2 regions of the Alkalihalobacillus phoenicis genome follow, and region 2 is predicted to be linked to the other one. Evidence: riboswitches for the same ligand, from Rfam matches in the RefSeq annotation. Region 2 holds a riboswitch; the other holds the start of a gene.
What was found. A riboswitch is a leader RNA that binds a small molecule or an ion and turns the genes downstream of it on or off. The one in region 2 is predicted to bind S-adenosylmethionine.
Positions count from the first base shown of each region.

Region 1: another riboswitch for S-adenosylmethionine. It lies ahead of metK (methionine adenosyltransferase); the one in region 2 lies ahead of AA0017_RS08875 (sugar ABC transporter substrate-binding protein).

Region 1 is NZ_CP154853.1:374,729-386,716, reverse strand. It holds gene AA0017_RS01770 (MDR family MFS transporter) at 1-1,071, opposite strand, end outside; gene AA0017_RS01765 (TIGR01212 family radical SAM protein) at 1,304-2,257, shown strand; gene AA0017_RS01760 (class I SAM-dependent methyltransferase) at 2,322-2,894, shown strand; gene AA0017_RS01755 (beta-class carbonic anhydrase) at 3,006-3,557, shown strand; gene AA0017_RS01750 (tetraprenyl-beta-curcumene synthase family protein) at 4,238-5,293, opposite strand; gene AA0017_RS01745 (alpha/beta hydrolase) at 5,380-6,162, opposite strand; gene AA0017_RS01740 (gamma carbonic anhydrase family protein) at 6,350-6,865, shown strand; gene AA0017_RS01735 (DUF1540 domain-containing protein) at 7,116-7,277, opposite strand; gene metK (methionine adenosyltransferase) at 7,529-8,737, opposite strand; SAM riboswitch class I at 8,913-9,026, opposite strand; gene AA0017_RS01725 (alpha/beta hydrolase family protein) at 9,131-9,913, opposite strand; gene AA0017_RS01720 (ABC transporter substrate-binding protein) at 10,012-11,010, shown strand; gene AA0017_RS01715 (ABC transporter ATP-binding protein) at 11,015-11,794, shown strand; gene AA0017_RS01710 (ABC transporter permease) at 11,772-11,988, shown strand, end outside.
Region 2 is NZ_CP154853.1:1,868,068-1,880,055, forward strand. It holds gene AA0017_RS08850 (alpha/beta fold hydrolase) at 1,408-2,370, opposite strand; gene AA0017_RS08855 (VanW family protein) at 2,505-3,419, shown strand; gene AA0017_RS08860 (SE1832 family protein) at 3,521-3,694, opposite strand; gene AA0017_RS08865 (ABC transporter permease) at 3,757-4,755, opposite strand; gene AA0017_RS08870 (sugar ABC transporter ATP-binding protein) at 4,721-6,259, opposite strand; gene AA0017_RS08875 (sugar ABC transporter substrate-binding protein) at 6,395-7,522, opposite strand; SAM riboswitch class I at 7,646-7,755, opposite strand; gene AA0017_RS08880 (LLM class flavin-dependent oxidoreductase) at 7,920-8,945, opposite strand; gene AA0017_RS08885 (hypothetical protein) at 9,121-9,444, shown strand; gene AA0017_RS08890 (UDP-N-acetylmuramoyl-L-alanyl-D-glutamate--2,6-diaminopimelate ligase) at 9,827-11,284, opposite strand; gene hflX (GTPase HflX) at 11,973-11,988, opposite strand, start outside.

The sequences.
Region 1 (11,988 bases), 1.5 Mb from region 2:
TACCAATAAACCACCAAATAATGGCCCGACCATCTTCCCGCTTGTCGAAACACTATTTACAATTCCTTGAAAGGAGCCTTCTTTTCCTTTAGGTGCAAGATTATGGGCAATCGTTGGAACAACAGGCCAGAAAAACATTTCTCCAACTGTCAAAATAATCATAGCAACCATAAATCCTACAAAAAACTCTACTTGTGATAGGACGACATAAGAGATAAAAAATAACACAATCCCTACAACCATTTGCCTTCTTAAGGAAGTAACCCACTTTTTAATAAATATAGACAAAATCGGTTGAGCTAATACAATCATCAAACCATTAACGGTCCAAAATAAACTATATTGTTGTAATGTCAAACCTAAGTTTTGTGAATGTACAGAGACATTTGCTTGCCATTGTGTATAAGCGAGCCAACAAATAAAAAAACTAACGAGCACTAATCCAAGTGAATAATACACTTGTTTACTTAACTTCTTCACAGCTGCAGCTTCGATCGAAACCGTTGCTCCAGTCTCTTGTTTTGGTTGAATTTTTCTAAATGTAATCGCCACAAAAAGGAGGACAAAGACATAGACCATAGCATTTGCATAAAAAACGGTTGTCAATTCAACTGAGGCAATGATTCCGATACAAGCAGTCCCTACAGCAATTCCTAAATTTTGAGCAACATACATCGCATTAAATGGTTTACGACCACCATCCGGCCAAATACTCCCTGCTAATGCATACATCGCAGGGAAAGTTGCGCCTGCTCCATAACCTATCCCAATTAAACAAAGGGTATATCCGAGAACCGTCGAATGAGCAAAGGCAAGAACAAAAGTTGATACAACCGCAATACTTAACCCTAATAAAATCGTTTTATACGCACCAATCTTATCAAATAGTTTGCCGCCTGTCATATTTCCTAACACACCAGCACCTGAATGGATAAATAATATAAGCCCTGCAACCGTCAATGATTTTCCTAACTCCTGATGGATAATCAACGAATTTAAAGGCCATAAAAAAGAAGCCCCTGTTATTTGGACGGCAACGGCAATAAGTAAAAACCAAAGTGATTTGGGCAATTCGCTCTCTCCCTGTTTATCTAGTTTACTTTTCTATATAACACCCTTTGTGGCAAACTTATAAAACTTGTTTCTCCCCAAAACTATTTCCTTCGATACTCTAAATACTAATACTATATTAGAATCCTAAAAATGACAATTGATTTTTTTGGATGTTGGTTCTCTTTTAGGAGCGTGCTAAAATATGAAGAGAAAAGTTAATTTGCTCGTTAAATAAAGGATGATTATATAGATGAAACAAGTTAAAGAGGGTACACCTGTGCACTTTCAACATAAACGATTTTTTACATGGAACGAACATTTACGTGAACAATTTGGGACAAAGGTTTTTAAAGTCCCACTAGATGCTGGTTTTGATTGTCCAAACCGAGATGGTAACGTGGCGTTCGGTGGTTGCACTTTTTGTAGCGAAAGAGGCTCGGGTGATTTTGCAGGCAATCGTCAAGATGATTTAGTTACGCAATTTCATACGATAAAAAACCGGATGCACCGGAAGTGGAAAGAAGGGCAATATATTGGCTATTTTCAAGCGTACACAAATACGTATGCTCCTGTTGAAACGTTAAAAAGCTATTATGAAATTATTTTACAGCAAGAAGGGGTCGTTGGTTTATCGATTGCGACTAGACCGGATTGTTTACCAGATGACGTTGTTGAATATTTAGCGGAATTAAACGAACGTACTTATCTTTGGGTCGAGCTTGGATTACAAACGGCTCATGATAAAACAGGACGCATCATCAACCGTGCTCATGATTATCAATGTTATGTAGACGGGGTTAATAAATTAAGAAAGCATGGCATTCGTGTCTGTGCTCATATTATTAATGGATTGCCGCTCGAAACAACCGAAATGATGTTAGAGACTGCCAAACAAGTCGCCAACCTTGATGTACAAGGAATAAAAATTCACTTGCTCCATTTGCTAAAAAAGACACCGATGGTTAAACAATTTGAAAAAGGGCTACTAGAGCTAATGACACTTGAGGATTACGTGAATGTTGTCGTCGACCAACTAGAAATTCTACCTCCTAATATGATTGTTCATCGCTTAACTGGAGACGGTCCTGGAGAGTTAATGATTGGCCCAATGTGGAGCACAGGAAAATGGACCGTACTAAATGCAATTGAAAAAGAGTTACTACGTCGAAATAGTTGGCAAGGGAAGTATTATGCAGAGAAATAGAAGAAGACCTGAATGATTTAAAACATATAAAGAGTATCTTTTGTAAAAAATAGGAGTGACGATAATGAAAATAGCGGGTATTTTACCATTCGCTCGTACCCTTTTAACTCAAGCTTTAAATGAAGGTGACATTGCGATTGATTGTACGGCTGGCAAAGGAAACGATACAATCACACTGGCTAAATTAGTCGGGGCAACTGGACATGTTTATAGCTTTGATATTCAAGAAGAAGCCATTCATCAAACAGCAACAAAAGTAAAAAGCGAACAGTTTAATGAGCGTGTAACCTTATTTCAGCAAGGTCATGAAACATTTGAAAATATGATTCCAACGGCTCATCTTAACGAAATAAAGGCTGCGATCTTTAATTTAGGCTATTTACCTGGTGGCGATAAAACGATCGTCACAAAACCTGATTCAACCTTGAAAGCCATTCAACAATTGCTCAAGCATATGCCAAAAGAGGGTCTAATCGTTTTAGTCATTTACCACGGTCATGAGGAAGGAAAAGTGGAGCGTGATTCCATTATCAATTTTGTCACCAATCTTGATCAAAAAGAAGCCCATGTATTAAATTATCGCTTTATCAATCAAAAAAATGATCCTCCCTTTATTATTGCGATCGAAAAAAGATAAATTTTGATGGCTTGACATTTTGCCAAGCAAGCTCGAAAATGGAATGAATGGCTTTGATTTTTTATAAAGAATTGGAGAGTGATCCTATTGACAACGACACTAGATTCCATCATGACCTTCAACCGTACTTTTGTTGAGAATAAGGACTATGAGGAATATCAAACGACAAAGTTCCCTAATAAAAAATTAGTCATCCTAACTTGTATGGATACTAGGTTAGTAGAATTATTACACCGTTCCATGGATTTAAAAAATGGCGATGCTAAAATTATTCGTAATGCAGGTGCCGTTATTTCTCATCCATTTGGTTCAATAATGAGAAGTATTCTTGTTGCCTTATACCAATTACAAGCAGAAGAAATTTTAATTGTCGGTCACCACGGTTGTGGGATGAATGGCCTTGAATCGTCGACATTATTAGAAAAAGCAAAAGAGCGTGGTGTTGATTTAGATGTCATTGAACCGCTCGAATATGCCGGTGTCGATGTAAAAAAATTCTTATCAGGCTTTTCAAGTGTAGAGGAAAATGTTATGAACAGTGTTGATATGGTTAAAAAACATCCACTTCTACCTGCGAACGTGCCTGTACACGGCTTAGTAATTAGCCCTGAAACAGGTGAACTTGACGTACTGGTTAACGGTTATACAGAATCAAGAAATTAAAAAAGATAAGCAAAACCTGGACATGACGTCGATTTACGTTAATGTTCAGGTTTTTTTGTGCAGGTTTATTCATTTACATTGTGGACTTGATAAGCATGTTCTTTGCTATTTATTAGGATTCGTACCGTAATTTGCGACTGATTCCAAAAGCATATGAATAAGAGCGTCAATAGGAATCAGTGGGCGGCTATGATTCCCACATCCATGTAAAAAGAGCGTCAATAGGAATCATTGGGCAGCTATGATTCCCACAGCCATGTAATAAGAGCGTCAATGGGCATCATTGGGCGGCTATGATTCCCACAGCCATGTAATAAGAGCGTCAATGGGCATCATTGGGCAGCTATGATTCCCACATCACTTAAATAAAGACGCAATAGGAATCATTGGGCGGCTATGATTCCCACAGCCATGTAAAAAGAGCGTCAATAGGAATCATTGGGCAGCTATGATTCCCACAGCCATGTAAAAAGAGCGTCAATAGGAATCATTGGGCGGCTATGATTCCCACAGCCATGTAATAAGAGCGTCAATGGGCATCATTGAGCCCGAATGATCAGCTTTTCATTACCAATCATCCTAAATCGTCACAAAGCAAAAAAAAGACCACTCAAAAGGTCGAATCATAACCTTTTAAGACTGGCCTATAAGCTCCTATATATGTGCTTTGTCCAACTTTATTATTTATCACGCCGATAAATCCAACTGTTTAAATAAAATAATAACGATGGAAGTCCGCCCATTTTTATCATTTGTTTTGATTTCTTTTTTAGCTCTTTATTTTTTTGTACTTTTTCATCGGAAAGATAAATCGCGATTATTCCTCGCCAAATGTTACGGTGAAATTTCGGGTCAGGTAACGTTGATAAACTCTTTTCTGCTTTTTGCACAAAATATTGAAACCTTTCAATCATTTGCTCTTCATTATCATAATAGAAGAGAAAATTTAATTCATCATCAGCAATGTCTTCTTCTTGATCAATAAAATAATCTAAAAGTAAATGAACACCTTGTACCCAAGGGAAATAGCCAGCTTTAATCACATCCGCTTGCTCAGTCGTTAGACCTTCTTTTGTAGCATAAGTAGCAAGTGTATAAATGCCTAGTGTTGAACCCGTACAGGCTGAAAATTCAAACCAAGTCATTTCCGGCATTTTCTCTTTATGTTCATTAAACCACGCCTCTAGTCTCGGAATTCTCTCTTCCTTTATCACATGCTTATGAACTTGCAAGTCACCATATAATTGACTCAATTCAAGCATATTTTCTTGAACCATTCGGAAAGAAGGGAAGGTTACTAAAATGTGCTGACACGTTTCAATCAGCTCATGTAAATAGCCACCATCTTCTTGTTCAATTCGATATTGATAATAATTCACTAGAGGTTCACCTGGAGTTAATGCGGCGAGTAGAGCATTATGTAAGGAGCGAAAGTCTTTTGGATCTAAATAATCACTTTGATCGCATAGATTGTCTAAGTAGTCACACATAATTTGATAAGCGATGATAAATTGAATTAATTCATCAAAACGATCGCGGGCAAGTAGTCCGTAAATTCCGCCACCTTCACAATGAAACTCTTTTCTCTCAAGAGCATCTAATGCTTGGGCTCTTAATTCGGGGTCAGGAATGGATTTCGCTCTTTCCTTCCATTGATCATAATAACGATGAACAGTCGGAAGAACATCCCTAAAAATATTCATCATTAGTGGGATTGGTTGCGTCGGAACTTTCAAAATTTATCCTCCTTTTTCTTCTTCATTACGTTAGCATAAAATGAGTCCCGCAACAATCAATCAAGCTTTAAAATTTATTGAACAATTTAATACTCCCATAAATTCATAAAGCCAACCGCATATCGAAATACATCTTCTCGCTCAGGCTCGTTAAATACTTCATGATAAAACCCGTTCCATTCTTTATATGATTTCTCTGCTATGTCCAAGCTATCAAACCAATCTTTCACAGCATATTTACTCACAATTTTATCATCGCCCGCCTGCATAACAACAAGCGGAATATCTGGCATCTTTTCTGGATAACGAATCGCCAAATGCATTGCTTTGCTGAGCTCTCGATACCATCTAACAGATACCTTTGACACTCGTAATTCATCCCTCATATATAAATCACGAATCTCTTCGTTTCTTGTCACAAGAGCCGAATTAATGCCTGAGTTAACGGTTAATGAAGGACTTACACGGTGTAAGGCCTTTGACATCATTTCTCTCCCTTGCGATGGAGGCTTGTATAAACCTAAGCATGGGGAGGATAACATTAACCCTTTTATTATATTGTTTTTTTTCTCCATCATATATCGAATTGCGACAAGTCCACCCATACTATGCCCTAATAAATAAACGGGTACTTCTTGTTTTTCGGCTTCTTTAACCCATTCATCAACAGAATCAAGGTATTGGGAAAAGCTATTAATATGCCCTCTTTTCCCTCTCGTCCTGCCTTGACCAGGCAAATCACCCATCACGACATTAATCCCGTGTTCATTCCATTTATTCGCTAACCATTCATAGCGGCCATGATGTTCGCCAGCCCCGTGAATAAGGACGATTGTTGCTCTTGAATCCTCTATAAAATAGGTCCACATTTTTGTTTGCCCCTCTCTAACTTATGAATGTAAGCATCATAGATCATCCATTTTGGTTTTTCTTTCTTATTATGAACGGCCACTCTTTCATCATAAGGAAACTGTTCATCTTTTCCTCATTCTTTTTTTAAGAAATGATAAAATAAGTATATCGTTTTTCTGTAAAAAGACAAAGGAGATGAATAATTTGATTTACGCTTACAAAGGAAAAAAACCTGTTATCGCAGAGTCAGCCTTTATTGCTGATTATGTTACGATAACAGGAGATGTTGTCATTGGAAAAGAATCGAGTATCTGGTTTCAAACGGTCATTCGTGGAGATGTCGCTCCGACTATCATTGGTGAACGTGTTAATATTCAAGATCAATCCATGTTGCATCAAAGTCCAAATAAACCGTTAATTATTGAAGATGAAGTAACCGTTGGACATCAAGTCATGTTACATAGCTGTATCATTCAAAAAAGAGCTTTAATAGGGATGGGGTCAACGATTTTAGATGGAGCAGAAGTAGGAGAAGGTGCTTTTATTGGGGCTGGTAGCTTAGTCCCTCCAGGTAAAAAAATTCCACCTAACACTCTTGCATTCGGTCGGCCAGCGAAAGTCATTCGTGAAATTAATGAAGAAGATAAAAAAGAGATGAAACGAATTGTTAAAGATTATCGTGATAAAGGCCAATTTTATAAATCATTACAACAGAAATAATCGCTATGCTGAAGTTTATCTTATATAAATAATTTTACTTGCACCTACTATGTATAATATTGATAATGATAATCAATATTATAAGTAGGGGGGGAAGACCAATCATCCTCCCCCCTAACAAAGTCTTCCTTTTCTATTCATCATTAATCGTCTTGAGCATAGACTTTGCAGATGAATATAAAATGATCACCGCATCCTAATGGACGAGATCATTTTGTAGCCATTCAGGAAAATTTGCTTCTGAAAAAACTTATCCCATATGTTCTGGTTCGAACGTTTTACAGTCTGTTTCTTCAGTTTTGTTCGCCTTTTTTCCTTTATGACTAACTACATAAATTTTATCGGCACTACACCGATTTCCATTATCCCAAAAAACACAGTTATTTACTTCACATAATACATCAGTCGCCATTTTCATTCACCTCCCTATTTTCATTTTTACCGATTGAACCTCTTCACATACTCTCCTTTTTATAAAAATATCTACATAAACTGGGCGATGTTGGTTAAAAGGGTGGCCCTTCACTTTCGTATATTCAATTAACAGCGCTGCTCCTGCATTGATAAGGACTTTCCCACTTAACTGATTAAATATAAAAAAGCTAAATCGTTGCTCACAACGATTTAGCTTTTTTTTATATTTATTTTACATTTCTTAAAATATTACTTCGCTAATTTAGCTTGTTCTTTTAACACTGCGGCTTTATCTGTGCTTTCCCAAGGTAATGCAACATCTGTACGGCCAAAATGTCCATATGCAGCTGTTTGTTTATAAATTGGGCGACGTAAGTCAAGCATTTTGATGATACCAGCTGGGCGAAGATCAAAGTTCTCAGCGATTAATTCAACTAGAACTTCTTCTGAAACAACACCTGTACCAAATGTATCAACTGAAATCGATACCGGACGAGCTACACCAATAGCATAAGCTAATTGAACTTCACATTTCTCAGCAAGACCTGCTGCCACGATGTTTTTCGCTACATAACGAGCTGCATAAGCACCAGAACGGTCTACTTTAGTTGCATCTTTACCAGAGAACGCACCGCCACCGTGACGAGCGTAACCACCGTACGTATCAACGATGATTTTACGTCCTGTTAAGCCAGCATCCCCTTGAGGTCCACCAATAACAAATCGACCAGTTGGGTTAATGAAGTATTTTGTACTTGCATCAATTAACTCAGCAGGAACGACTTCATTAATAACATGTTCTTTTAAATCTTTTTCGATTTGCTCTAATGTTACTTCTGGATGATGCTGTGTGGAAATAACAATTGTATCAACACGAACTGGTTTTCCATCTTCATCATACTCTACCGTTACTTGCGTTTTTCCATCTGGACGTAAGTAATCAAGAATTTCTTCTTTACGTACTTGAGCAAGGCGACGAGATAATTTATGGCTTAATGAGATTGGTAATGGCATTAATTCTTCTGTTTCGTTTGTCGCAAAACCGAACATTAACCCTTGGTCCCCTGCACCAATTGCTTCGATTTCTTTATCTGTCATTTGGCCTTCACGTGCTTCTAATGCTTGGTCAACACCTTGAGCGATATCAGCTGATTGCTCATCAATAGATGTTAAAACGGCACAAGTTTCTGCATCAAAACCATACTTTGCACGAGTATAACCGATCCCTTTAATCGTCTCACGAACGATTTTCGGAATATCGACATATGTGCTCGTTGTAATCTCACCAGCTACAAGGACAAGTCCTGTATTTACTGATGTTTCACAAGCAACACGTGCGTTTGGATCACTTTTCAAAATTTCATCAAGAATGGCATCCGAAATTTGATCACAAATTTTATCTGGATGTCCTTCCGTTACTGATTCTGATGTAAATAGACGTCTACTTTTTAAAACCATTTCTATTTTCCTCCTCTGCACATAACCAACAAACAGTCATGGGCGAAAAATTGTGACGGCACTCATTTCCGATTGTGGGAGTAAAAACAATCGAAGACGTATTTTAGACAAATATAAACGATAAAAACCCTCTTTCCACACAGTGAGGAAAAGGGTTGGAGTGTTTACCTTTCGCCTCTTATCGTCCAAGGAATATACCTTGCAGGTTAGCACCTTTTCACTTCTTTTCAATGAAGTAATGGTTGCTGGGTTTCTTCGGGCCTGTCCCTCCACCTACTCAGGATAAGAGTATCCGTTCGGGACATATCATAACGCAGATCAGGGTGACTGTCAACGATCTCTAGCGTTTCTTTTGGATCAAGTTTTTTCCTATACAAAATTCCCTACGTACGTCTATTCGTTTAGTTTTCTCTTTTCTTGTGATTTCATCCACTTTGCTGCCTTTCCCAAAACCTTCTGCTGATCTTTAACAGGGAAATGATGGGGAAATTTTTTAAAGTACCAAGCTTCTACTTGGTCACCTAATGCTTTTTCTAATCGAATTGAATGCTCGACCGAAACATGTTTATCTTTTTCACCATGAATAACTAATATCGGGATATTCGTTTTTTTCATTTCACTTATCGGGCTTCTATATTCGTAACGTTCGGGATACTTATTCGGCGTACCACCAATGACACGCTTCAGCATTCTTCTTAAATCGACCCGTTCTTCATAGGTTAAGAACATGTCCGTCACCCCATTCCATAGGGTACATGTCGTTAATTGAGGTCGTTCAATCGCCGTAAGGAGGGCCATCACACCACCACGAGAAAAACCTAATGCATGGAGGCTATTGGCATTCACATATGGTAACTCACTTAATATATCGAGAGCATGAATCGCATCATAACGATCTTCCCCAGCAAAATCCTCTTGTCCTTCTCCTCCTTTATTCCCACGATAAAACGGAGCCATAACCACAAATCCTTCACTGGCCCATTGAATTAATCGTTGGACCCGTACCATGCCGACATTCTTAATTCCTCCTCTTAAATAAAGAAGACCTGGCAAGCTTTTAGCCATTATGGGCTTCGCTAAATAACCTTTCACTTTTAAGCCTTCACTCAAATAAGTCATTTCAAAAAGTTCAATGCGTGGATGTGGGGAAGGAACTCTAACTTGAGCAAGTAACATTTTTTCACAACCTTTATTATCTAGGCTAACACACAATAACGTACACCTACATAGACTATCACAATTACAAATATTTAACCTTTGAGGAGTTGAAACAGATGGTTTTCTTAAAACGAATGACCTCGATCATTCTACTGATATCTTTAATCTTGCTGCCCGTTGCTTGCTCCAATTCAAACGCAGAATTACAGAAAATTCGTCTAGCTGAAGTAACTCGTTCAATTTTTTATGCCCCTTTATACGCCGCGATTTCGGAAGGCTTTTTTGAAGAGGAAGGCATTGATTTAGAATTAACGACTACTTGGGGTGGGGATACGACGATGACCACTCTTCTTTCTGATGGAGCCGATGTTGCGTTAGTAGGTGCAGAAACGTCGATTTACGTCTATGCACAAGGAGCAAATGACCCTGCTGTTAACTTTGCTGCCCTTACCCAAACAGATGGGACTTTCCTTGTTTCCAGAGAGAAAATGGATTCATTTGAATGGGAGGACTTACGTGATACGACGTTTTTAGGTCAACGTGTCGGTGGAATGCCACAAATGGTAGGTGAGCATGTACTAAAAAAGCATGGAATTAACCCTCATCAAGACCTTGAATTAATTCAAAGTATTGATTTTGGAAATATTCCAAGTGCGTTCGCCTCAGGGACAGGTGATTTTGTTCAATTATTTGAACCACAAGCGACTCAATTTGAAAATGAAGGAATTGGGTACATCGTCGCCTCGTTTGGCGAAGAATCCGGACTTGTGCCATACACAGGATTTATGTCAAAAGAAAGTTTTATTAAAGAAAACACAGAGACTTTAGAAGCATTCACTCGCGCGTTATATAAAGGACAACAATGGGTAGAAGAGCAATCAAGTGACGTCATCGCTGAATCGATTGCTACCTTTTTTGAAGATGCGGATGTCGAGTTAATTGCTCAAGTTGTGGACCGTTATCAATCTCAAGGCTCATATGCAACTGATCCTCTCTTAACAGAGGAAGCTTGGATTCAACTTCAAGTCATTATGGATGCAGCTGGAGAACTCCCTAAAGAAATTGATTTCCGCGAGCTCGTGAATACAAGTATCGCTGAAAGCGTATTGGACTGATTCGATGGCTAAATTAACGATTCAAGACGTCTCGAAGATTTACTTAACAAAAGAGGAAGCAGCATTAGCATTAGAGGATATTTCATTAACCATTAATGAAGGAGAATTTATCTCGATTATCGGTCCAAGTGGTTGCGGGAAAACGACTCTTCTTTCTCTCATTTCTGGTATTTTAAAGCCAACAAAAGGAAAAATTTTATTAAATGAAAAGCGGATTGAGCCAAAAACGACCAATATCGGCTACATGCTCCAACAGGACTATTTATTCCCTTGGCTCACGATTGAAAGTAATATCACCATTGGTCAGCATATTCGACATTCATTAGATGAGTCTTCAAGAAGAAGAGCTTTAAATTTACTTGATGCGATGGGTTTGTTAGACAAAAAATCGTTGTACCCTGCCCAGTTATCAGGGGGAATGAGACAAAGGGTTGCCCTGATTCGAATGCTCGCATCAGATCCTTCGTTTATGTTATTAGATGAGCCCTTTTCCGCTCTAGATTATCAAACGAAGCTAAAGCTAGAAGATCTCGTGTTTAAAACGTTAAAAAGGGAAGGCAAAACAGCGATTTTAGTTACACATGATATCGGGGAAGCCATTTCGATGTCTGATCGAGTCGTTTTGTTAAATACAAAACCCGGTCGGATTCATCGTGTTTTTGATATCCCAAAAGAAATAAAGGAACTCATCCCTTTTGATGCACGTCAAACTTCTGCTTATACCGAGCAATTCAACTTAATATGGGAGGAGATGGAATCCCTTGAACCTCGGAAAACTTCATGATAATTATTTACGTTCATTACGTAAACAAAAATGGCAAGTTTTTATTGTTCAAATAAGTATACTCGTTTCCTTCCTTACTTTTTGGGAAGTCGCAGCACGTCAGCGATGGATTGATCCTTTATTATTTAGTATGCCGTCACGAATTTGGGATTTACTTGTCACACGCATCTCTGATGGAAGTTTATTTTTACACA
Region 2 (11,988 bases):
ACTCAACTTGCGCAGCGTATAATTGACCCTTAACCGTTGATAGAGATTAACTTTAGGGCGATACAAGACTCAAATTGACTTTACATGAACGGTTCAATGTTCAATCGTTGACAGTCTGAACACATCTCTTCGTAGGCTGTTGAAGGAAATTGTTCACTAAAATTAAGCGCTTCGGCTGTCGCTACCAAAACCATACTCCGCGTCCTTGCCGAGAACCTGGCGAGCCTCCTCGGTTTATTCGAGGCCACTGAAAAAGTTCTGTTAGTTACAATAGGGTTGGATGATTTGGCTTACTCCGCCAGCTGCATACCCTACGCGTTCCGCGGGTGAACCGGGAGCCTCCTCACTCATCGCTGCGGGGTCTCCCGTGTTTCACTTCTCCCGCAGGAGTCTCCGGGTATTCCGCTGGCTCCGTTTTGGTCAAAGAAAAACCAGCTGAGCCATAATAGATCATCTAATGAATCACCTAATTATTTGAGATTCTTCCCCGGTAAAGGTGAGAATAAGACTTTTTCAGTAAGCTCGGTTTATTCCTGCGGGAGTCTCCGTATGGTTTTGTCCGCTAAGTGTCGTGGAGAGGCTTGATGATAGGGCCATTCTCAATCAGCTATTTCTAACGCAGAAGGACCTTCTTCTTCCCTTTGTTGGTTATGGAATTAAATAGGTCGTTGCCACCTATTTTTTTCTAAGTCTGAAGTAATGAAAAGACATGATTCAAATCGAAACCAGCTCGATCATCTAGCTAACGTACAGAGCATCCACACTGATTTGTTTACAACTGTAACGGAATTAGTCATGGAAGGAGAAAAATCATTCTCAAACTAATGTACGTTGAAGTAATGACTGTTTTTTTGTTCTAATGAGAAAACCGAACCTAGATTCGATTCCATTATCTAGCGGACAAACAGACACGGAGACTCCCGCAGGAATAAACCGTCCAATGAGACCCCGCAAGCGTACTGAGGAGGCTCATGAGGTTCCTGCAGGACGCGGAGTGTCTGTTTGGGAGCGACAACCGGAGGGCAGCCTATTATTTTTTTCTTGATGCACAGTTTATCCGTTTTGTGTGATAGTACGTTCTCGCTTTTCAAACGTGTCAAGGGCATTTGTTTAAGAGCTTCCCTTTCGCTCTGCCAACTCGTTGAACGGATTTTTTCGATGCGAAAGTTGAGTTATTAACAAATAAGAACTTTTTGAGACCGAAGTAAAAATAACTTTGCTCAGACCGTAGACAACAATAGGGACATCGTTAACCCCTCTAAAAAATAACCCATCAAGTCATCATAGAATGATTTTTGATGGGTTATTATCATTTCGTATGGCAGACGTGGATGAGAGAGCCAATAGTGAATCCTGAGCGACCTATCGTCAACACTCTCAAACGACTGCCTCACTTATCCGAGATTCTTATAACTGTTCCAAAAACTGATGAATTTTATCTGAGTGACCCGGTAAGTTTTCATGTTCAAAATCCGGATAAATATACGTTTGCTTTTCTGAGCGAATTTTATTATAGATTGCATATTGTGTGGATGGAGGGCAAATGCTGTCCATTAATCCAATCCCAATATGAACCTCTGCTTTAATCCTTTGGGCAAGGTGTTGGATATCTATGTAACCTAATTTTTCAAAAACCTTATCTTCTTTTTTATGCTCTGGGTCAAAAAAGCGAAAATAACTTCTTAATTCACGGTAGGCTCCCACTGTTAAATCCATATCCCATACTCGTTTGTAATCGCTTAAAAATGGATAAACAGTTGCCACTTTTTTTACATCAGGAACGAGAGCAGCACATGCTAAAGCTAAGGCTCCCCCTTGTGACCACCCTGTTGTAGCCACTCTCGATTCATCAATATGATCCATTTGACGAACAATAGATACTAATTGAGCAGCATCTAAAAAAACATCTCGAAAAAAGAGCTTATGTGGATCTTCTTCCTCTAAACCACGAATAATATGGCCATGATGGGTATTCCCTCTTACGCCCCCAACATCTTCAGACAGCCCAGCTTGACCTCGAACATCCATCGCAAAAACAGAGTGACCTAAACTGGCTAATGATAATAAACCCGACCAATCATCAGATTGACCAGCATATCCGTGAAATTTTATGACGGCAGCCTGTTTGAACGAGTCCATTTTTGGTTTCATAAATTTAACGTGGATTTTCGCCCCGTTTATTCCGGTAAAATAAAGATGATAACATTCGACCGTTTTTGTTTGAAATTCACTTTTTATTAGTACATATTCCTTTGATAGTGAACTCATCTCGGCAAGAGCCTGATCCCAATATTCATCAAAATCAATTGGTTTAGGGTTGGTCCCCTCATAAGTCCTTAATTTTTCCAAGGGCATATCGATTAACGGCATTCCCATCTCTCCCTAACTTTTTTTAAAACAATACTTTAAAATTCTTGAATAGGTGATTTTTTCCTTTTAAATTGCTTCATTTTAAATCATGAAATTGAAGCTTTTGACTCATTCTATAAAATGAGGTGACATTTATGGTCTGGCTACTGCTTTTTCATTCGCTATTATTTGTTTCTCCGATTGAAGATTTATCTGATGATATCCATTTACGCTTAAATAATGAGATTATCGATACATACAATCGGCAAAATTTAAAGCATTCTTATATGGATGAAGCATTTATTGATATTCAGCAATTGGATCAGCTTTTAATCGATTTAAATCAGGAAATATACACACCTGCTCAAGATGCTTATATTGGCCCTTATGGAGAAGTGGTCGATGACATCGTTGGTTATCAATTACATGTAGATGAATTGAAAAGGCAAGTCATCCAATCCTATTATCAAACAGGTACAAAAACGATCGATATTCCAACAAAACCCGTTTATGCTCGTGTGAATACAGAATTAATGGAAAGTTTACGGGCACAGTTAATAGGCCATTATATTACCTATTTTAATTCAAGAAATAAAGAAAGAAGTCATAATATCCAATTAGCAACAGAAGCGATTCATAATCAAGTTATTTTTCCAGGTGAAGCCTTTTCATTTAATAAGACGGTCGGTGAAAGAACCGCACAAAATGGTTATAAAAGGGCAACTGTCATCGTTAAAGGTGAATTAAGTGAAGACATTGGCGGTGGAATATGCCAAGTTTCATCGACGCTATTTAATGCCGTAGACCATGCCAATTTAACGATTGTGGAAAGATATATCCACAGCCGCCGTGTTTCCTATGTTCCTCCTGGTCGAGATGCCACTGTCAGTTGGTATGGACCTGATTTTCGTTTTCAGAATAAGCTAAATCAACCAATTTTAATCCAAGCGAAAGTATATGGTGGGCAATTATTAATTAAAATCTACTCAACTGAGCATGTCCGTTATCAAACTAAAAATATTCCAGATGCAGAAAAAAAACTACCTAGAGAAGTTAAAATGTCGGATTAACCTCCCTTTTGAGCGGCTCCTTCCAAAAAAGCTAACTGTTAGGATTATCTCCTACTTGTTAGCTTTTTTAACTGCAAATCAACCGAAGATACCATTTTCGCTTATCCACGTAATTGTTTATGAACTTCTTGTATGTCGGCCTCGACCTTCGTTAGCTTTTGCTCTAAGGGCCCGATATTTCCTCCGACTGATTCTACTTTTTCTAAATCAAATTGAATGCGTAAATATTCTGCTTTTAAATCTTCTAATCGATTTTCTAATTCTTTTGTAGCCATGCTATCACCTCGTTTTCTTTTTACGATAACATAAATCACATAACAATAAAAAAAGATTTGGTTTACTTTTTTTGTTTATAATACGTCAAGGCTAAAGCAAAGGCGAGTACAGTCCCTTTCACAATATCCATCGCATAATATGGAACAGAAAGCATCACAAGTCCATTTGCTAATATCCCAATTAATACAGCTCCAACGAACGTTCCAAAAGCATTAGGTTTTCCTTTTCCTAAAACAGCAAATCCAATAAAAGCGGCTGCTACTGCTTCCATTAAGTATGGAGAGCCCGCATTGATTTCTGCTCTCATCACACGAGAAGCTAATAAAATTCCACCAATGGCTGCAAAAGAGGCAGATAATAAATAAGCAAACAATTTATATTTGTTCACGGCTATCCCTGATAACCTTGCTGCCTCTTCGTTTCCTCCAATCATATACATATATCGCCCATGCTTTGTATAGTTCAAGAAGATATGAACAAGCGAGACAATCATTATCATAATCAAAATAATCCAAGGAACTTGTCCTATTTTTTGAAAAAGTTGAGGGACTTCGCCTGATGCAAAGCTTCCATCTGGCATCACCATATTTTGTGAAATCGTGGCCCCTTTTGTATAAGTCAAGGCCACCCCTTGAATAATAAACATCGTTGCTAACGTTAGCAACATGTCAGGTACCTTTAATTTAACAATCATAAACGTATTGAACAACCCAACTAATAAAGCAGCTAAAAGAGCCGAAATAATCGCAATAAACGTATCCTGTGCAAACCAAACAAACATCGACATCACGACCGCATTGGCTAATGAGGCTGTTGAGCCAACAGACAAATCAAACCCGTTCACCGTAAGCGAAATCGTGATCCCAATCGCAATAATCGTCACGATCGAAATGGAGCGTAAAATACTAATTAAGTTATCAGCTTGAATAAAGCGTGGTTCTAATATCGTAAAAATAATGATTAATAAAAAGACGGTTACTATCGTGCCATATTTATATAAGAATTGAAAGAATGATTGGCTGCTTTTAATTGGCTTGTTTATTGGCTGTTCTGTTTGCATCTTGCTGTCCTCCTGCAGAATAGTATAATATCTCCTCTTCTGTTGTTTCTTCTGTATTTAATTCTTTGACAATCTGTCCATCATACATAACGTAAATTCGTTCCGTAATGCCAAGAACTTCGGCAAGCTCAGCAGAAGCATAGATGATCATTTTTCCTTTATTAGCTAAAGCGATGATTAATTGAAAGATATCCTTTTTAGCTCCTACGTCGACTCCTTTTGTTGGTTCATCAAAAATATAAATATCACAATCAGCTATTAACCATTTTCCAATCGCGATTTTTTGCTGATTTCCTCCTGATAAAAACTCAGCCTTTGTTTTAGGACTAGGTGTTTTTATACCGAGTGATTCTATTAAAGATAAGGCCGATGTATTTTCTTTTTTGGGTAAGAGAAAATGAAAACGATTTGTAAAAGAACGCAGATTTGCAACCGATAAATTATGTTCTACGGTTTCCTCAATTAAAAGACCTTCTTTTCTACGTTCTTCAGGTACAAGCGCGATGCCTGCTTTAACGGCATCATATGGAGAATGAATGTTTAATTCCTTTCCATTTAAACGAATATGACCAGTCGTTTTGGCTTCCCCAAACAACGCTTTGCATAGTTCTGTTTTCCCTGCCCCTACAAGACCTGCGATCCCAATAATTTCCCCTTTTGAAATCGAGAAATGAATGTCTTTAATCTTTTCGCCGTCTGAAAAATGGCTAACCTCAAAAGCGGTATTTTTTTCTTTTTTTCGATAATAAGGGAACTGCTCCTCGAGTTTACGACCAAGCATTTGCCAAACAACGCGATTTTCATTTGTTTCGTTTACTTTTTCTGTTATAACTTTCCTTCCACTACGCATGATTGTAATTTGCTCACATAGTTGAAAAATTTCTGGTAAGCGATGGGAGATAAAAATGACCCCAACATTTTGTTTATTTAAGTGCCTCACAATCCGAAACAATTGCTCTGTTTCTTTTTGACTCAAAGGGGCAGTAGGTTCATCTAGTAATAAAAAACGACAATCCGTCGTTAAGGCACGAGCAATTAATACCATTTGTTTCTCCGCAAGAGTTAAATCACTTATGAGCTTTTCAGTTGATAAAAAGACATGGAGCGATTCCAATACTTTTTTCGTTTCTTCGTGGATTTTTTTCCACTTAATCAGTTGAGATTTCGCCATTTTATGAATAAGAAAAGGCATCATCACATTTTCCGCCACACTTAAATAAGGAATTAACGCTGTATCCACTTCTTGATAAACGATTTGAATTCCTAAACTTTGAGCATCCTTAGGTGAACGAATCATAACTTCTTTTCCATTCATTTTAATCGTGCCTTCATAATGGGAATAGGAACCGGATAGAACTTTCATGAGTGTAGACTTCCCTGCTCCATTTGCCCCAATTAATGCATGTGTCACCCCTGACTCAATGAAGAAGTCAACAGAATCTAATGCCTTTACTCCAGGGAATTCAATGTTTATTTGGTTCATTTCTATCACATTTTTTTTCATTGTTCACCCTCCAGTCATACACTTGCTCACTAAATCACTTTAATCATTAAAAAAGAAGGGAGCTAACTTAGAGCAGCCCCTTTCTACATTTGTTCGAATCATAACCCTTAGGCTTCATTGCTAGTCCTCATTTGATTACTTTACGTAATAATCTTTTAATGTAAGCATCCAATCTTCTTCAAAAGCATCTGACTCTCCCCAGCCCGTAATAATATCGGCAAGGTTTATCATATTAACTGACTCGTCCGCTTGTAACAAATCTTCTTGAGAAATTAAGGATGCTTCTAAGTCAAAGGTTTCTGGTGTTTCTTCACCTGCAAGCTTTTTCGCTAAAATTCGTACATTAACCGCTCCAATTAATTTTGGATCGACAGCTGCTGTATAACTCCACGTACTAGCTTCATTTTGAATTTCTTGTAAATCAGCATTTGAAACGTCAATTCCGTAAATTTTCACTTCATCCCTACCGGCTTCTCGAATCGCTTGTGCGGCACCAATTGCAAACGCATCCCATGTTGCGAAGATTGCGTCAATTTCACCTTGGGGATATTTATTTAGCATCGCCGCAACCGCGTTTTGAGTTTGAACAGATGTATCATCAGTAGCCACTCCAAAACGTTCTAATTCATTTAACCCAGGGTATTGTTCTAAAAATTGTTTATACACAGTATCTCTCCGAACCATTGGAGCAAAACCGTCCACCCAAAGATAGACAATGTTTGCCTCTCCATCATAATCTTCTACAAGTTGTCCTAAAGCCAAATCAGCTAACGCTTCATCATCTTGTGACGTTAAGGTTACCCCTTCAATCTCTTGTAAATCAGCTAATGAGTCAAATGCAACCACACTTTTTCCTTTTTCCCTTAATTCTTGTACAGTCGCTACTGTCGCTTCATCATCACCATGTGAAATAATAAACCCATCATATTTATCTACATCTTGAGTTAGTGCGTCATGGAACCTTGCCGAATCACCATTCGCCGTAAATACATCAACTTCAAAACCTAATGCTTCTGCTTCTTCTTTCGCTCCAGCTAAAAATTGAGCGGTGTGATCATCCCCACCAATTTTACGAACCACTTTAATTTTTGCTCCTTCACCATTAGCAAAACGTTCTGGAACATTCTCAAAGCTGACATTGTCATCATCGACTTTCTCCTGACCACTCGCACTATCATTGGAATCATTTGAACCACAACCTACTAACAAAACAGTTGTTAAAAGAGCGATCGTTGCTCCTAATCTCCATTTACTTTTTCTCATCTTTATTCCCCCTAATGCTTGACTATTTAGTTAAAAACCCATGTTATGTATAACTGCTTATACGTGGATTTTTCTACCAAAAGAAAAAAACCTCTACTAAGAGAGGTTTTTATGTAAAATCCTCTCTTATCTCTCGAATCATAAAATCGATTCGCAGGAATTAGCACCAATTTTCCTTAGAAAACGGTTGCTGGGTTTCATCAGGCCAGTCCCTCCACCACTCGCGATAAGAGCTATTCATTTAATTCTCATTATTCTTATTGGTATTATAAGTCTTAATAGTAAGTAGGTCAATCCTTTTTTTAAAAATAGTCTAAAAATTATGCCTTCAAATGGATCGACATTTGAAGAGAGCATAAACTCATCAATTGGGTAACTGGTGACCAGTACACTTAGCTCAAGAATGCTTAACTTTGCTTACTTCTGCAATACTTTTAAATGAACGCAAACGTGCATCCTCATCATAAATCATCGAGTTAATAATGATTTCATCCGCATCTGTTTCAGTTAAAAAAGATTGAAGCTCTTTTTGGATAAACTCTTTATCTCCTGCAATGGTTGATTCCCCTCGTTTATCTAATGCTGCTCGTTCATGGATCGTTAGATGGTCAGTTAAATCTTCATTTGGTGGCAAAAGTCTTGCGGGACGCCCCCGAATTAAACTTAAAAATTGCTGATCCATTGAAGTAGCTAGAAATTTAGCTTCTTCATTCGTCTTTGCTGCAATGACATTTTTTCCGACCATCACATAAGGTTTATCTAACACATCAGAAGGTTTAAAGTTACTACGATAAATATCTAAGGCTGGCAATGTAAATTCAGGGGAGAAATGACTAGCAAACGCAAATGGTAACCCTAATTCCGCCGCTAGTTTTGCACTAAACCCACTTGAACCTAATAACCAAATCGGAATATTTTGTCCCTCGCCTGGGTAAGCTCTTACAGCTGGTGGGAAAGGCGAGCGTTTCGGGTCAAAATATTGCCTTAACTCTTCTAATTGATCAGGAAATTCATCACCCGTCGTCCCTAACCCTCTTCTTACCGCTCGCATTGTTTGTTGATCACTCCCTGGTGCACGTCCTAAACCTAAATCAATTCTCCCTGGATAAATGGCATCTAATGTTCCAAATTGCTCAGCAACCATTAAAGAAGAGTGATTCGGAAGCATAATTCCACCAGCACCGACACGAATCGATGTTGTTTGGCCAGCGATATGGCCGATGACAACTGAAGTGGCTGAACTCCCTATTCCAGGCATATTATGATGCTCGGCGACCCAAAAGCGGTGGAAACCAAGCTCCTCGGCTTTTTTAGCTAATGTTACACTTGATTGAAACGCTTCTTGTACCGTTTTCCCTTCTAGAATGGGCACGAGATCTAAGACAGATAAACGAATATCTTGTAATGTTTTAGTGGATTCCATTTATAGCACTCCTTCAAAACTTTTATATCATACGATTTCTTATTGAATTCGTTATATAGAAGAGTAATGGATATGAATCCTTTCGTCCATTTATTTGCTTATGAATACTTAGCGTTGTCTAAATGGAGCAGGGATGAGATAATAAAGTCGTCATTCATTCTGCCCTACAAAAGAGATGTTATGTAATGGAGGAATTACGTTGAAAGAAAATATAGAGGAACAAATCATCAAACAATATCAGCAAGATGAAAAGATGATGGTGTTAGTGTTTAGTCAATGGTGTATCAATCATGATTTAGACCCGCTCGAAATTTATCAAAAGGCTTATCCATCCCAACAAAAAAATTCTTTGCTAGTAGACACTCAGGAATTAACCGTTTCAAAAGAAGAAGCAGGTGAAATCGCTGATGAAACGTTACTCGGAGTTCTTTCTTTATTTGGAAATGATCAGCTAGCCTTTGTTGTCTCAGAAGAAATGGAAAAATTAAAGCAGAAATAAAAAAACGACCCCTCGCCATCAAATGGTTTTTTTGGGGTCGTCTTTAACTTCTATATACCGTTAACATTCTTACTATTCCCTTCCAACTGCACAAAAGCCTCTTTAAAACGTTTATGCTTTGCTATTATTTTATGTGTTTGCTCTTTATGGTCTACCAGTCCCCATGTACATGTCATGACTAATGTACACTTCGCTCACCTACGTCATTGGACTCACATCCTTTCTGAAGGTTTTTTTAACGTCTCTCCTTTCTTTAATTAAACTTATTTTAAGATATTATTTAGAAACTGTAAATTTTCAAATAGGTTGATTTTCTTGAGTAAATACCCATTTTTCTCTTATTATCTTACTTTACCTCTTTTTATCAGATTATTTAGAAAAATCAATTAGTTGAACTCTTTCCTTTAAGGTATTGTAATGTCGCTTGATCATTCTCACTAGGTAAGTTAAATACTTGCTTGTACTTCTCATGACCTTTACCCGTTATCACAAGCCAATCTCCTTTTTCCATTTCAGAATAAGCACACTTAATCGCTTCGGTTCGATCGGTAATAATGATAGCTTGATTGCCGATTGTTTCATTTAACTCAAGTAAGGTTTTAGACATTTCCTCTTCGCTTACTCCATTTAAATCATCAAAGGTTAAAAAAATGTGGTCACTATGCTGGAAGGAATACTTAAGCATTGCCTCTCTTTTTGTAACATCACTATCGCCACGAAAACCAAAAACATGAAAGAGTCGATTCGGACGGTAGGTTCTAATTGTTTTTAAACAAGCATCAATGGATTCAGGTGAATGGGCATAATCTATAACGGCTGTTGAATCATTTGGCAACTTCATTTGTTGGAATCGCCCTGGTACTTCTGGAAACTGAGACAAGGCCTTTCTAATTTCTTTCGGTGTGACCCCGCATTTTTCAGCAGTTACGTAAGCTAATAAAGCATTTCGGTTTTGATGAACACCAATAACAGGCAGTTCAAATGATATTTCCATATTAAATTTACTTAACTCAAATAACGTCGAAAACTCATTTTCATAAGAAGAGACGATATCATTATGATGTTGTGGTCCAACGGTCGTCACTTTTTTGTGTTGCTTTTTCACATAGTCAACTACCCTTTCACCCCAAACCTCTGAAAATGTAGCAACTATCGCTTCTCCGTTATGTTTTAATTGGTCAAATAGTTTTACTTTACTTGAAAAATAATGCTCAATCGTCGGATGATAATTAAGATGATCATGACTTAAATTCGTAAATAATGCATAATCAAAAAAAACATCATTCACCCGCCCTTGATCAAGACCGTGCGAAGACACTTCTAAAATCACATATTCATCCTTACTTTCGGCAAGTAACTTCTGAATCGTTATCGCATCTGGTGTTGTGACATGAGAAGGCCGAGTTTCTCCGTTTATTTCATGACTAACAGAACTAATAAGCGAACATGTCTTTCCTGCTTCGGTTAGAATATGTTTGAGCATATAAGATGTTGTCGTTTTGCCATTCGTTCCTGTGATACCAATCACTTTATGTTTATTTGTTGGAAATTGATAAAAAGCCGCACTTAAACGTGATAGAGCTCTTCGACTATCGTGGACGGAATAATAAGGTATATCCGTTTGAATAAATTTGGCTTCACCCAATACCGCCACAGCCCCTCGTTCACATGCTTCTGCAATATAATCATGACCATCTTGATCAAAGCCACTAATCGCCACAAAAAGAAAACCAGGCTCCACTTTTTTGGAATGAAAATGCAAGCCAGTCACTTCGATATCATTTAGGCTCGGCTCATCCACTATCATATTCAATTCTTGTAAAAGTGATTGAAGCTTCATCTTAACCTACCCTCTCAAAAAACTGGTTAAGAGTAGTTTCACCATCCAAAAATGAAATTATCCTTTGAATACACCTCTTTGCTCTATTATTTGAAATCATCGGGCAGCTCTGATTCCCTTTGCCGCTCTGATTCAATCGCTTTTGGCTTCATTGACCTCCTATGATTCCCTTTGTGGCTCTGATTCAATCGCTTTTGGCTTCATTGAACCCCAATGATTCCCTTTGTGGCTCTGATTCAATCGCTTTTGGCTTCATTGACCTCCTATGATTCCCTTTGCGGCTCTGATTCATGTGCTTTTGGCTTCATTGACCTCCTATGATTCCCTTTGTGGCTTTGATTCATGTGCTTTTGGCTTCATTGACCTCCTTTGATTCCCTTTGCAGCTCTGATTCAATCGCTTTTGGCTTCATAGTGCAGCTATGATTTCCTTTGTGGCTCTGATTCAATCGCTTTTGGCTTCATTGACCTCCTATGATTCCCTTTGCGGCTCTGATTCATGTGCTTTTGGCTTCATTGAATCCCTATGATTCCCTTTGTGGCTCTGATTCAATCGCTTTTGGCTTCATTGACCTCCTATGATTCCCTTTGTGGCTTTGATTCAATCGCTTTTAGCTTCATTGACCTCCTATGATTCCCTTTCCGTCCTGCGCCACTTACTCTCCACTCGAAAAAAAACCGCCCAGAAATTAGACGGTTTTTATC